2 linked regions of the Asanoa ferruginea genome follow. The protein of the gene in region 2 interacts with the protein of the main gene of each other region in a pairwise test. Links are inferred from orthologs where the notes say so. Each region holds a gene or a part of one and is shown on either strand. Other genes may lie near its edges. The genes, in order: DFJ67_RS12475 and DFJ67_RS41935.

What was found.
Region 1: the proteins of DFJ67_RS41935 (region 2) and DFJ67_RS12475 interact in binary tests that used the Escherichia coli proteins (3 or more experiments, as listed by UniProt). The link is inferred for Asanoa ferruginea from one-to-one orthologs.

What each region holds. Positions count from the first base shown.
Region 1 is NZ_QUMQ01000001.1:2,612,384-2,618,212, forward strand. What follows is about bases 1,510-4,315. They hold DFJ67_RS12475 (acyl-CoA thioesterase), read right to left. Parts: upstream 3,241-4,315; coding sequence 2,779-3,240; downstream 1,510-2,778. Other genes in these bases: DFJ67_RS42640 (hypothetical protein), read left to right, coding at 1,529-1,696; DFJ67_RS12465 (tRNA adenosine deaminase-associated protein), read left to right, coding at 1,823-2,338; DFJ67_RS12470 (nucleoside deaminase), read left to right, coding at 2,335-2,805; DFJ67_RS12480 (TetR/AcrR family transcriptional regulator), read right to left, coding at 3,244-3,876; deoD (purine-nucleoside phosphorylase), read right to left, coding at 3,951-4,315. Outside these bases: DFJ67_RS12455 (NHL repeat-containing protein), read left to right, coding at 1-985; DFJ67_RS12460 (hypothetical protein), read left to right, coding at 1,039-1,413; more of deoD, read right to left, coding at 4,316-4,658; DFJ67_RS12495 (VOC family protein), read right to left, coding at 4,900-5,355; DFJ67_RS12500 (S8 family serine peptidase), read left to right, coding at 5,615-5,829.
Region 2 is NZ_QUMQ01000001.1:9,024,256-9,030,086, reverse strand. The notes cover bases 3,024-5,831. They hold DFJ67_RS41935 (acyl carrier protein), read right to left. Parts: upstream 4,644-5,831; coding sequence 4,404-4,643; downstream 3,024-4,403. Other genes in these bases: DFJ67_RS41925 (acyltransferase domain-containing protein), read right to left, coding at 5,631-5,831; DFJ67_RS41930 (beta-ketoacyl-ACP synthase III), read right to left, coding at 4,690-5,634; fabF (beta-ketoacyl-ACP synthase II), read right to left, coding at 3,176-4,402; DFJ67_RS41945 (acyl-CoA carboxylase subunit beta), read right to left, coding at 3,024-3,145. Outside these bases: DFJ67_RS41965 (ATP-binding protein), read right to left, coding at 1-99; DFJ67_RS41960 (class I SAM-dependent methyltransferase), read right to left, coding at 104-751; DFJ67_RS41955 (class I SAM-dependent methyltransferase), read right to left, coding at 765-1,463; DFJ67_RS41950 (hypothetical protein), read left to right, coding at 1,505-1,723; more of DFJ67_RS41945, read right to left, coding at 1,724-3,023. UniProt on the Escherichia coli protein: Carrier of the growing fatty acid chain in fatty acid biosynthesis.

The sequences.
Region 1 (5,829 bases), 6.4 Mb from region 2 along the record:
GCTCTTCGTGGGTGGCGATTTCACCAGTGTGACCGCCGGCGGCCGGACCGTCGCGCGGAGCCGGCTGGCCGCGGTCAACGCGCGCACCGGTGCGTTGCTGCCCTGGGCACCGGCTGCCGACAGCACGGTCCGCGCGATCACGGTCTCCGGCAGCGCGGTCTTCGTCGGCGGTGCGTTCACCGCGATCAGTGGCGCCCGCCGCGACGGGCTGGCCCGCCTCGACGGCGGCAGCGGCGCGGTGCACAACTCCTTCAAGCAGTCGCTGACCGGCATGCCGTACGGGCTCGCGGTCGCCAATGGTCGGCTCTACGCCGGTGGGTCGATGACCAGCCTCAACGGCCAGGCGATCGGACGGCTCGCGGCATTCGACCCGGCCACCGGCGCGGTGGTGGGGGGCTTTCGGCCGCGCGCCGACAGCACGGTCGAGTCGGTTGTCGCGGCCGGCAGCCGGATCTACGTCGGCGGAAAGTTCGGCTCGATCAACGGGGCCGGCGGCACCCGGCACCTGGCCGCGCTGACCTCCACCGGTGCGGTCGACACCCGATTCACCTCGCGGGCCAGCGACGTGGTGCACGCGGTCGCGGTCGGCGCCTCCGGCGTCTACGCGGCGATGGGCGGGCCGGGCGGCCGGCTGGGCGCGTTCACCACCACCGGCGTCGGGCGCTGGACGTTGACCATGGACGGCGACGCGCAGGCGGTGACCGTGCTCGACAAGGTGGTCTACATCGGCGGCCACTTCGACGCCGTGTGCAAGTCGGCGCGCACCGGCGACCACGGCAACTGCATCGACGGCAACACCCGCCGGATCAAGTTGGCCGCGGCCAACGAGGCGGGTGGCGCACTGCTGCCCTGGGCCGCCGACGGCAACGGGTCGAGCGGGGTGTTCACGATGGCGGCCAGCGCGAGCCTGCACAAGATGGTCGCGGGCGGGGCGTTCACCACGATCCGCGGCGCGGCCCGGGCCCGGCTGGCCCAGTTCGGCTGACGCCGCCGGCCGGTCGAAACGCTCGGTACGCTAGCCGCAAGGTTCGAGAGGGGATGACCGTGGCGCAACCAGCGATGCCGCCCGCGGGCGCACCCCGCACCCCGCCATCTGGTTTGTTCCCAGCGGCCCGGACCCGGCCCACCTATCGCGAGCCGCACGCCGTGCGGGGCAGCGCGGTGGCCGCCGGGGCCGGCGCTGGTGCGGTCTGGCTGCTCGCCTTCGGCGTGGTCGACTCGAGCGTCCGGGGCTATGCCTACTGGACGCTGTTGGCCGGCGCCATCGCCTGGCTCGTGTCGGCACTGTTGGTCCGGGCCGGCGACCGCGGCGTGGCGGTCGGCGTCGCGGCCGCCACCGGGCTCGGCTGGAGCATCGCGGCGGTGGTGGTCGGTGTCACCTGGGCGACCCACGGCAACTGGCCACTGTGGTGACCAGACGTGTTCGTTCCGCGACCTCACGTGGTCGCGATGCCTCGCTACGTAAGGGATTCGCTGCACTGTGCGACCGGCCTTGACTAACCGCTCGAGCATCGGAGACGCTGCCGCCATGGCTTGGAAAGTGCAGCGGCTGGATCCTGAGCGCAGCCGCCGCCGGATGCAGCTACTGGCCGAACTCGCGGGAGCGAAGTCGGTCCGGGAGCGCACCCAGCCGCGACGACTTCAGGGCGACCGGCTCCGTGAGTTGATCGCAACCCGGCGCCGTCTGGCCAGCTGACCCGTCCCTCCTCGGGGAGTTGGTCGAGCCACTGGCGACCTGACCGACTACCGTCACGTTCACACCGAAAACGCCGGTGCACGGCGGCGGTTGCGCGCCGCCGGGGGTCAATTGGGGGAATCCGCCGTGTCCTACTTTGCTGGAGCCGCTCTCCGCGGTTCGGCCGGCTGGACCGCTGCCGAGGTCAGCCTGCACGGTGTTGTCGACGTCGAAGAGGTCGCCGACCGCCTGCGCGATGCCGATCTCGACGCCGACATCTCACTGCTCTTCATCGAGTCTGACGACACCTATCTCGTCGTGATGCGCCTCGACGAGGGCGAAGACCTGCGGATTTTCGGTTCCGACTCGGCCTTCGCCGACGAGTCGCGGCTCGGTGCCATCCTGGTCGGCGACATCAAGGTGCCGGCGATCGAGATCGACGAGGTGGTCGAGCGGAGCGCCGACGCCGATCCCGACAAGCCCGCCGCCGATCCCGACGCCGACCCGGTCGGTGACGCCGATCTGCTCGCCGACCTCGGTGTCTCGGCCCGGCGGCTGCTGGAGTTGTGCGGCCACGAGGGCCTGTTGCCCGCCGATGTCACCGCGGAGATCTGCCAGACGATCGGCTGCGGTGACGAGGTCGAGGAGCTTCGGGAGGCGTGACGTCGGCCCGGCGCGACCGCCACGAGGAGTGGATGCGGCGGGCGTTGACCGTCGCGGCCGGTGCGGCCGCCGGCGACGCGGCTGACGTGCCGGTCGGCGCGGTGCTGCTCGACGCGTCCGGCAACGAACTCGCGGTCGGGCACAACGAGCGCGAGTTGACCGGCGACCCGACCGCACACGCGGAGATCGTGGCGATGCGGCGGGCCGCGGCGACGCTGGGCACCTGGCGGCTCGAAGGGTGCACGCTGGTCGTCACCCTCGAACCGTGCACGATGTGCGCCGGCGCGCTGGTGCTGGCTCGGGTGTCCACGGTGGTGTTCGGCGCCTGGGAGCCGAAGACCGGCGCGATCGGCTCGCTCTGGGACGTCGTGCGCGATCGGCGGTTGACGCACCGGCCCGAGGTGTATGGCGGGGTGCTCGCGGCCGAGGCCGCCGACCTGCTACGCGGTTTCTTCCGGCCCCGCTAGTGCCGGCTTCATCAGGTCAGCGGCGACGTCGCGGGCGGGCTGGGTCCACGGTGTCGGGCGCATGCTCTCCGGGTCGAGCCGGACGATCGTGCGGCGGCCCTCGGCGTGGGTGGTCGTGCCGTCGGCCGACGTGATCCGGAAGCCGTAAACCCCGCTGGTGCGGCCGAACGAGTCGAGCCAGAAGTGGATCGCGACATCGCCGGTGCCGCGGATCGGCGTGCGGTAGTTGATGGTGAACTCGACGACCGCGTGGAAGCTGTCGGGCAGGGTCGGGCGGCCGTCGGCGAAGCTGAAGCCGCGCTGTTCCCAGTAGGCGGTCAGCGCGCGCTCGAGGAGCAGGGCGTAGCGGGCGTTGTGCACGATGCCCATCGCGTCGAGGTCGTCGTAGTGGATGCGGATGCGCTCGAGGTGGCCGTACTCCAGAACGGTTGTCATCTTTCAGCCCTCCGGCAGCAGGTCGGGATCGGTCGCGAGGGTGCGCAGGCGGTCACCGGCGGCCCGGCGCGCGTAGTGGTAGGTCGGTTCGGGCGACTTGATGCGGGAAAGCAGCACCGCGCTGAGAGCGAACGACTCGAGTTCGTACGCCAGTTGGTGTGTGTCTGTGTCGTTGAGCAGCTCGCCGGATTGCACGGCCTCCCGCGCGAGGCGCTCGACCAGCTCGGACCAGGTCGCGAAGTGCTCGGTCAGCCGGTCGCGGACCAGGCCGGGGCGGACGCTGAACTCGAACTGGACCTTCGCGAAGAAGCAGCCGCCGGGCAGGTGGCGGTCTTCGTAGAAGCGGATGCGGTGGTCGTGCAGCGCCCAGAGGCGGCGGATGCCGCGGGGCGCTTGGAGGGCGGGGCGCACGACGTGCTCGAGGAACTGCTCGCGGGCCTGCTCGATGGTGGCGAGTTGGAGCTCTTCCTTGGATCGCCAGTGTGCGAAGAGGCCGGACTTGCTGACGCCCAGATCGGTGGCGAGTTGCCCGAGCGAGAGGCCGTCGAGGCCGTCTTCGGTGGCGCGGGCGACCGCGCGGTCGAGCACAGCAGCTCGGGTGCGGTCGCCACGCGCGATCCGGCCGTCGATGGTCACCCGGTCAACCTAGCGGGTTAACCGAACGACCGGTCGTAAAGTTTGTTGTGGCGCTTGTCTCTTTGTGTTGAGGCTCAGGCGATGGCCGTGTCCAGGGCGATCTCCACCATCTGGCCGAAGGTCTGCTCGCGCTCCTGCGACGTGGTCTTCTCGCCGGTCTTGATGTGGTCGGAGACGGTGAGCAGGGTCAACGCGCGGGCCTTGAAGCGCATCGCGATCGTGTAGAGCGCGGCGGACTCCATCTCGACCGCCAGGACGCCGTAGTCGGCCAGGGTGTCGAAGAGGTCGGGCCGGTCGGTGTAGAAGGCGTCGGCGGCCAGGATCGGGCCGACCCGCATCGAGATGCCGCGCCGCTCGGCGATGTCGACCGCGTTGCGCAACAGGCTGAAGTCGGCGACCGGGGCATAGTCGATCAGGCCGTCGAAGCGGGCGCGGTTCATGTAGGAGTCGGTCGACGCGCCACTCGCGGCGATCACGTCGCGGAGTTGCAGGTCTTCGGTCAGGGCGCCACAGGAGCCGACCCGGATCAGCGTCTTCACGCCGTAGTCGTTGATCAGCTCGTGCGTGTAGATCGAAGCCGAGGGCATGCCCATGCCGGAGCCCTGCACCGAGACCTCGACACCCTGCCAGCGCCCGGTGTAGCCGAGCATGCCGCGCACCTGGGTGTAGCACTTGGCGTCGTCGAGGTAGGTCTCGGCGATCCACTTCGCCCGCAGCGGGTCGCCGGGCATGAGGACGCGTTCCGCGATGTCGCCGGGCTCCGCCCCGATGTGAATACTCATGGCGGCGATCCTGCCAGGTCGGTGTGGGTGCCGTCCGCCGGCGGTGGTGCCCGCGCGGGGTTCGCCTCGGGGGTCGGGTAATCTCATCGGCGGTGGCGTGTCCGAGTGGCCTAAGGAGCACGCCTCGAAAGCGTGTGAGGGTTTACGCCCTCCGCGGGTTCAAATCCCGCCGCCACCGCCATTGACGCCGGGTCCCTCGCGGGGCCCGGCGTCGCTTTGTGTGGTCTGAATCGCCGCCGCCTCAGCCGAGCCGCTCCGAAAGCTCGATCATGTTGCCCCACGGGTCGCCGATGAGGGCCAGGCGGCTGTTGATCTCTTTGAGGTCGAACGGCCTGCCGAAGATGGTGACGCCGCGGCGGTCGAGTTCGGCGAGCGCGTCGTCGACACTGTCGACGTGTAGGGCGAAATGGTGATAGCTGGGGCGTTCCAGGCTGTCGATGACGTTGGTGTAGTAGGTGCCCGGATCCGGATTGCCGCCGCCGAAGAGCTCGACGTAGAAGTCATCGTCATTCGGCGGTGCCAGGTAGGCGAGTTCGAGACCCGCCCAGGTCCATTCGGCGAGGACGCGGAAATCGAGCTTCTCGGTATACCAGCCCTTGGCCTCGGCGTAGTCGGGCACACGCACGGCGACGTGGTGGCCGCGGGCCGAGGCGAACGGGCTGGACGGGTTTCTCGCGGGTGCTGCCTGGTCGGCCATGACACTCCCCTCCGACACCTCAAAAGCCACGTTAATGGGCTGGCGGACACCGTTTCCCGGAAACGGGTGGTCCCGCCGCGTCGACGGATCCGATCAGCAACACCGTCCACACCTATCCCGCTTTTGGCCGAGCGTTCATCGATCTTGGCCGAGTGACATCTGTTCATGTCTTCGCGTGCCGCATAGCCTCACGTTCGGTCTGCGGGCGGCGATGTCACGAACGGGGCGTCCGGCCGTCGACCGGAAGGGGAGGAGGGAGATGAATCTCCCGCGTAAGTCCATTTTGGTCGGAGTCAGCGCCCTGACGGTGTTCGCATTCGCGGCGCCGGGTGCCGCGGCCGAGCCATCTGGGACCATTCGCAGGGCCGGCGGTCCAACCGCTGTCGCCGGCAGCTACATCGTCGTGTTGAAGGATGGCGTCGCCGCCACGGCGGTCGACGGCACCGCCAAGAAGCTGACCGCGCGGGTCGCCGG
Region 2 (5,831 bases):
CGCGTTCCAGATCAGCTCTTTGACCGCACCCAGCGGGTCGCTCTCACGCGCCAGCCGCTGGACATGATCTTCCGCGGCTTCCAGGTGGACTCGGCGCATGGGTTCAGCCGGCGGTCTCCGACGGCGACGCGGCGACCGCGAGCGGGCTGGCCATCCGCATCAGCCAGAAGCTGGAGGGCACCCGGGTGGCGTCGTCGACCACCTCGCCGGACACGTCGGCGAACGACTCGCGCGCCAGCGCCTCGAACGCGGCCGGCTCGCGGACGTGCTCGCCCCGGTCGTTGTCGCTCATCCACTTGGACACGCGGCCCTGGCCCGGCGCGTAGCAGGTGTCGACGGCGATCACCTTGCCGCCGGGCGCCAGCGCCCGCGACGCGACCCGCAGCAGCGACCGGGAGTCTTCGTCGGAGAGGTGGTGCAGCAGGCCGAGCAGCAGCACCGCGTTGGCCGGTGGGAGCACGCCCAGGTGCTGCTCGCCGAAGATCTCGGTGGAGAACGTCGCCCGCTCCGAGCCGAACCGCGCCGACGCGTGTGCGATGTAACGCTCCGACGTGTCGAAGCCGAAGTAGGTCACCTTCGGCAGCCGGTCGAAGTAGTAGGCCGGCCCGCAGCCCACGTCGATCACCGTGTCACCGTCGTGCAGGTCGAGTTCGGCCAGGCAGCGGTAGCGCAGCCGGTCGGAGCCGAGCGCCTTCTGCAGCGCCACATACATCGTGACGTTGCTGAGCATGTTCTTCAGGGGTGCCAACACGGGAACTGGACTCCTAAGCCGGACGGTGGGCCCGCATCATCAGCGAGACGCCGGGCAATGATTTCACCGGAAGATAGCGTTCGGCGGCGATCACCGCGCGCAGGCCGAGGTTGACGGGGGTGGCGAGGTCGTCGAGGTCGCTGCCGGTGGATTTGCGGCGGCGCCACGCGGCGACCGGGCGGAGCAGCACGTTCCAGCTCCACAGCTCGTCGACCACGAGGCCGGCCTTCTCGACCAGGTCGAGCAGACCCGCCCGGTCGTAACGCCGCACGTGCCCGACCGCTTCGTCGTGCGCCGACCACAACTTCATGTCAGCGGGTACGGCGATCAGCACCGTGCCACCCGGCCGCAGGACCCGCCGGATCTCCGCCGCGGCCTCGTGGTCCTCGTCGATGTGCTCGAGCACGTCGAACGCGGTGACCAGGTCGAGCCGCGCGGCCGGCACGGGCAGGTGCCGGGCGTCGGCGCGGATCACCGACAGGCCGCGCTCGCGGGCCACCGAGGCACCCTCTTCGCCGTATTCGAGCGCGACCGGCTGCCAGCCGTGAGCCCGCAGCACCCGCGTGTTGCCGCCGCCCGCGGCGCCGATGTCGAGCGCCGCACCGGGGGTGCCGAGCTTGCGCAGCGCTCGGGCCAGGAGCACGCGGCGCTCGTAGTACCACCAGTGGCGGTCTTCCAGCGCGGCGAGTTTGCGGATCTCGGTCGCTTCCACGGGCACCACCCTATCGACAGGTCGCCGGTAGGCTGCCCGGCATGCCCGCCCCCCATGGATTCGCCTATGAGGAACGCTCCGACGGGTCTGTCGTGATCACCCACCACGGCCGCCCGGCGACGACGTTGCGGGGCCCGCGGGCCCAGGAGTTCCTGGCCGAGGTCGACGACGACCCGCAGGGCGTGATGGCCCGCTGGACCGGCAACTACCGGCACGGCAACGAGCGCACGGCCAGGAACCACCCGCGCAACCGGCGCTAGCTAGAGCGGGATGTTGCCGTGCGCACCGCGTGCGGCCGGCGCGGCGGCCAGCGCCTCCGCGATCCGCCGGCGGGTCTCGCCGGGCTGGATCACGTCGTCGACGACGCCGATCTCCAGTGCCCGCTGCACGCCGCCGGCCGTCTTCACCTGCTCCTCGATGAGCCGGGCGCGCAGTTCTTCGCGCTCCTCGTGCGGCGCGGCGGCGAGCTTCTTGCGGTGCAGCACGTTGACCGCGGCCGAGGCACCCATCACGGCGATCTCCGCGGCCGGCCAGGCGAACACCGCGGTGGCGCCGAGCGACCGGGAGTTCATCGCGATGTAGGCACCGCCGTAGGCCTTGCGGGTCACCAGCGTCACCCGGGGCACCACCGCTTCGGCGAACGCGTGCAGCAGCTTGGCACCGCGGCGCACCACGCCGTCCCACTCCTGGCCGAGGCCGGGCAGGTAGCCGGGCACGTCGACGAGCACGATCAGCGGCACGCCGAGCGCGTCGCACATCCGCACGAACCGGGCCGCCTTCTCGGCGCTGGCCGCGTCGAGGCAGCCGCCGAGGCGCAGCGGGTTGTTGGCGATCACGCCGACCGTGCGGCCGCCGAACCGGCCGAGCGTGGTGACGATGTTACGCGCCCACTTGGCGTGCAACTCCACGCCGGGCTCGTCGAGCAGCGCCTCGACCACCGGCTTCACGTCGTAGGCCCGGTTGGCCGCCTCCGGCATCGTGCCGGTGAGGTCGTGTTCCGTGTCGTCGGTGCGGATGTCGGCCGGCGAGAGCCGACCCTGGTGGCCCAGCATGGCCGCCAGCCGGCGCGACTCGACCAGCGCCGACGCGTCGTCAGGGGTGGTCACGTGCACCACGCCGGAGCGCCGGCCGTGCGGCTCGGGGCCGCCGAGCCGCTCCATGTCGACCTGCTCGCCGGTGACGCTGCGGACCACCTCGGGGCCGGTCACGAAGATCCGGCCGGCGCCGCTCATCACCACGATGTCGGTCAGCGCCGGCCCGTAGGCGGCACCGCCGGCCGCGGGGCCGAGCACCACCGAGATCTGCGGCACCCGCCCCGACGCCCGCACCATGGCCGCGAAGACCAGGCCGACCGCGTCGAGCGCGACCACGCCCTCGGCCAGCCGTGCACCACCGGAATGCCACAGACCCAGCACGGGTACGCGGTCGCGGACGGCGATGTCGATCGCGTTGACGATGTGCTGGCAGCCCTCGGTGCCCATCGCACCACCCATCCGGGTGGCGTCGGTCGCGTAGGCGACCGCGGGCGTGCCCTCGATCTCACCGCGGGCACAGAGCACACCAGAGCCATCGCGCGGAGCGAGCAGGCGCAGCGAGCCGTCGTCGAAGAGGGCGCGCAGGCGCACCTCAGGATCTCGATGGTCCACGGCCGCCTGTTCGTCCGGCGCGATGGTGCTGGTCATAGTGCTTCTTCCGTCAGGACCGGGTAACTGTCAGGCCCGGGTGAACACGAGTGCCACGTTGTGCCCGCCGAAGCCGAACGAGTTGTTGAGCGCGGCCGGGATGTCGAGCGGCCGCGTCTTGTTGGCGGCCACGTCGAGATCGAGCTTCTCGTCGGGGTCGTCGAGGTTGATCGTTGGCGGCACCACGCTGTCGCGGATCGCCAGGATCGCCGCGATCGACTCCAGCGCGCCGGCCGCACCGAGCAGGTGCCCGGTCATCGACTTCGTGGCGGTCACCACGGGGTGCCCACCGAGCGCGGCGTGCAACGCGACGATCTCGGCCAGGTCGCCGACCGGCGTCGAGGTCGCGTGGGCGTTGACGTGCACGATGTCGGACTTGGCGACGTCGGCGTCGGCGATCGCCTTGGCGATCGCGCGGATCGCACCGCGCCCCTCCGGGTGCGGCTGCACGATGTCGTAGCCGTCGGAGGTCAGGCCGGCACCGGCGACCCGGGCGTAGACCCGGGCACCCCGCGCGGCGGCGTGGTCGGCGCGCTCGAGCACCAGCACACCGGCGCCCTCACCGAGCACGAAGCCGTCGCGGCCCTTGTCCCACGGCCGGGACGCCTTCTCGGGGTCGTCGTTGCGGGTCGACATGGCCCGCATCGACGCGAAGCCGGCGATCGGCAGCGGGTGGATGACCGCTTCGGTGCCGCCGGCCACGACCACGTCGGCCCGGCCGGCGCGGATCATGTCGAGGCCGAGCGCGATCGCCTCGGCGCCGGTCGCACAGGCGCTGGCGACCGAGTGGACGCCGGCCTGCGCGCCGAGCTCGAGGCCGACCCAGGCGGCCGGGCCGTTGGGCATCAGCATCGGCACGGTGTGCGGGGAGACCCGCCGCGGGCCGGAGGCTTCCAGGATGTCGTCCTGGGCGAGCAGCGTCGTGGCGCCGCCGATGCCCGAGCCGATGCTGACCGCGAGCCGCTCCGGGTCGAGCCCGGAGTCGGCCAGGCCGGCGTCGGCCCACGCCTCGTAGGCGGCGATCAGCGCGATCGCCTCGGAACGGTCGAGCCGGCGCAGCTTGACCCGGTCGATCTTCTCGGAGGGTTCGACGGCGAGTTGCGCCGCGATCCGGACCGGCAGTTGGCCGGCCCACTCCTGGGTGAGCGGACCCACCCCGGAGCGGCCGGCCAGCATGGCGTCCCAGGTCGACGCGACGTCCCCGCCCAGCGGGGTCGTCGCTCCGAGCCCGGTGACGACGACGTCGGGGCGACTCATGTCAGGCGTTCGACTCGATGTAGGTGACGGCGTCGCCGACGGTCTTGAGGTTCTGCACCTCGTTGTCGGGGATCTTGACGCCGAACTTCTCCTCGGCCGCGACGACAACCTCGACCATGGACAGCGAGTCGACGTCGAGGTCGTCGGTGAACGACTTCTCCTCGGCCACGTCGTCGGGGTTGACGCCGGCAACCTCTTCCAGGATCTCGGCCAGGCCGGACGTGATCTCGTCACGGGTCATTGCGGTTGTTTCCTCTCGGGTGTGGTGTGGTGATGCTTGTTGCGCGCTACGGGCAGCGAACAACCTGCCCGGCGTACGTTAGACCGCCGCCGAAGCCGAACAGCAGCACCGGTGCACCGGACGGCACCTCGCGTCGCTCGATCAGCTTCGACAGCGCCAGCGGCACGCTGGCCGCCGACGTGTTGCCGGACTCGACGATGTCTTTGGCGACGACCGCCTGCGGCATGCCGAGCCGCTTGGCGATGCCGTCGATGATGCGGCCGTTGGCCTGGTGCGGCACGAACGCGGCGATCTCCTCGGGGGCGATGCCGGCGCGCTCGCAGGCCTGCAGGGCCAGCGGGGCCAGGGCGGTGGTCGCCCACCGGAAGACCTGCTGCCCCTCCTGCTGGATGTAGGGCCGCCAGCCCTCGATCCGGACCGCGTCGGACTTCTCCGGCACCGAGCCCCAGATCACCGGGCCGATGCCGGGCGCCTCGCCCTCGGCCGCGGCGGTGACCACCGCGGCACCGGCGCCGTCGCCGAAGATGATGCAGGTCGAGCGGTCGGTCCAGTCGGTGAAGTCGGAGAGCTTCTCGGCGCCGATGACCAGCGCGTTGCGGGCCGCTCCGGCGCGGATCGCGTGGTCGACGGTGCCCAGCGCGTAGGAAAAGCCCGAGCACGCGGTGTTGATGTCGTAGGCGCCCGGCGCGTTGATGCCCAGCTTGGCGGCGACCCGGCAGGCCACGTTGGGGCTGCGGTCGACGGAGCTACAGGTGGCGACCACGACCAGGTCGATCTCGGCGGGCGTGAGGCCGGCGTTGGCGAGGGCCTTCTCGGCCGCGAAGCCGGCCATGTCGGCGACCGTCTCGCTGTCGGCGATCCGGCGGGTGGCGATGCCGACCCGGTCGCGGATCCACTCGTCGTTGGTGTCGACGATCTGGGCCAGGTCGTCGTTGGTGAGCACCCGCGACGGCTGATAGTGGCCGAAAGCGAGGATGCGGGAGCCTGTCATGCGGGTTGTCCTCCGATGCGCGCGAGCGGCTGGCCCGGTGCGACCGGGTCGTCGTGGTGGGCGAGCCATTCAGTCAGCAGGCCGTCGCTGTGCGCGGCCACGTCGACCGGGCCCTGCCGGGTGATGACGTGCCCGATGACCTGGCCGGTCCGCACGACGTCGCCTTCGGCGAGCCCGTCCGACGGAGCGAACATACC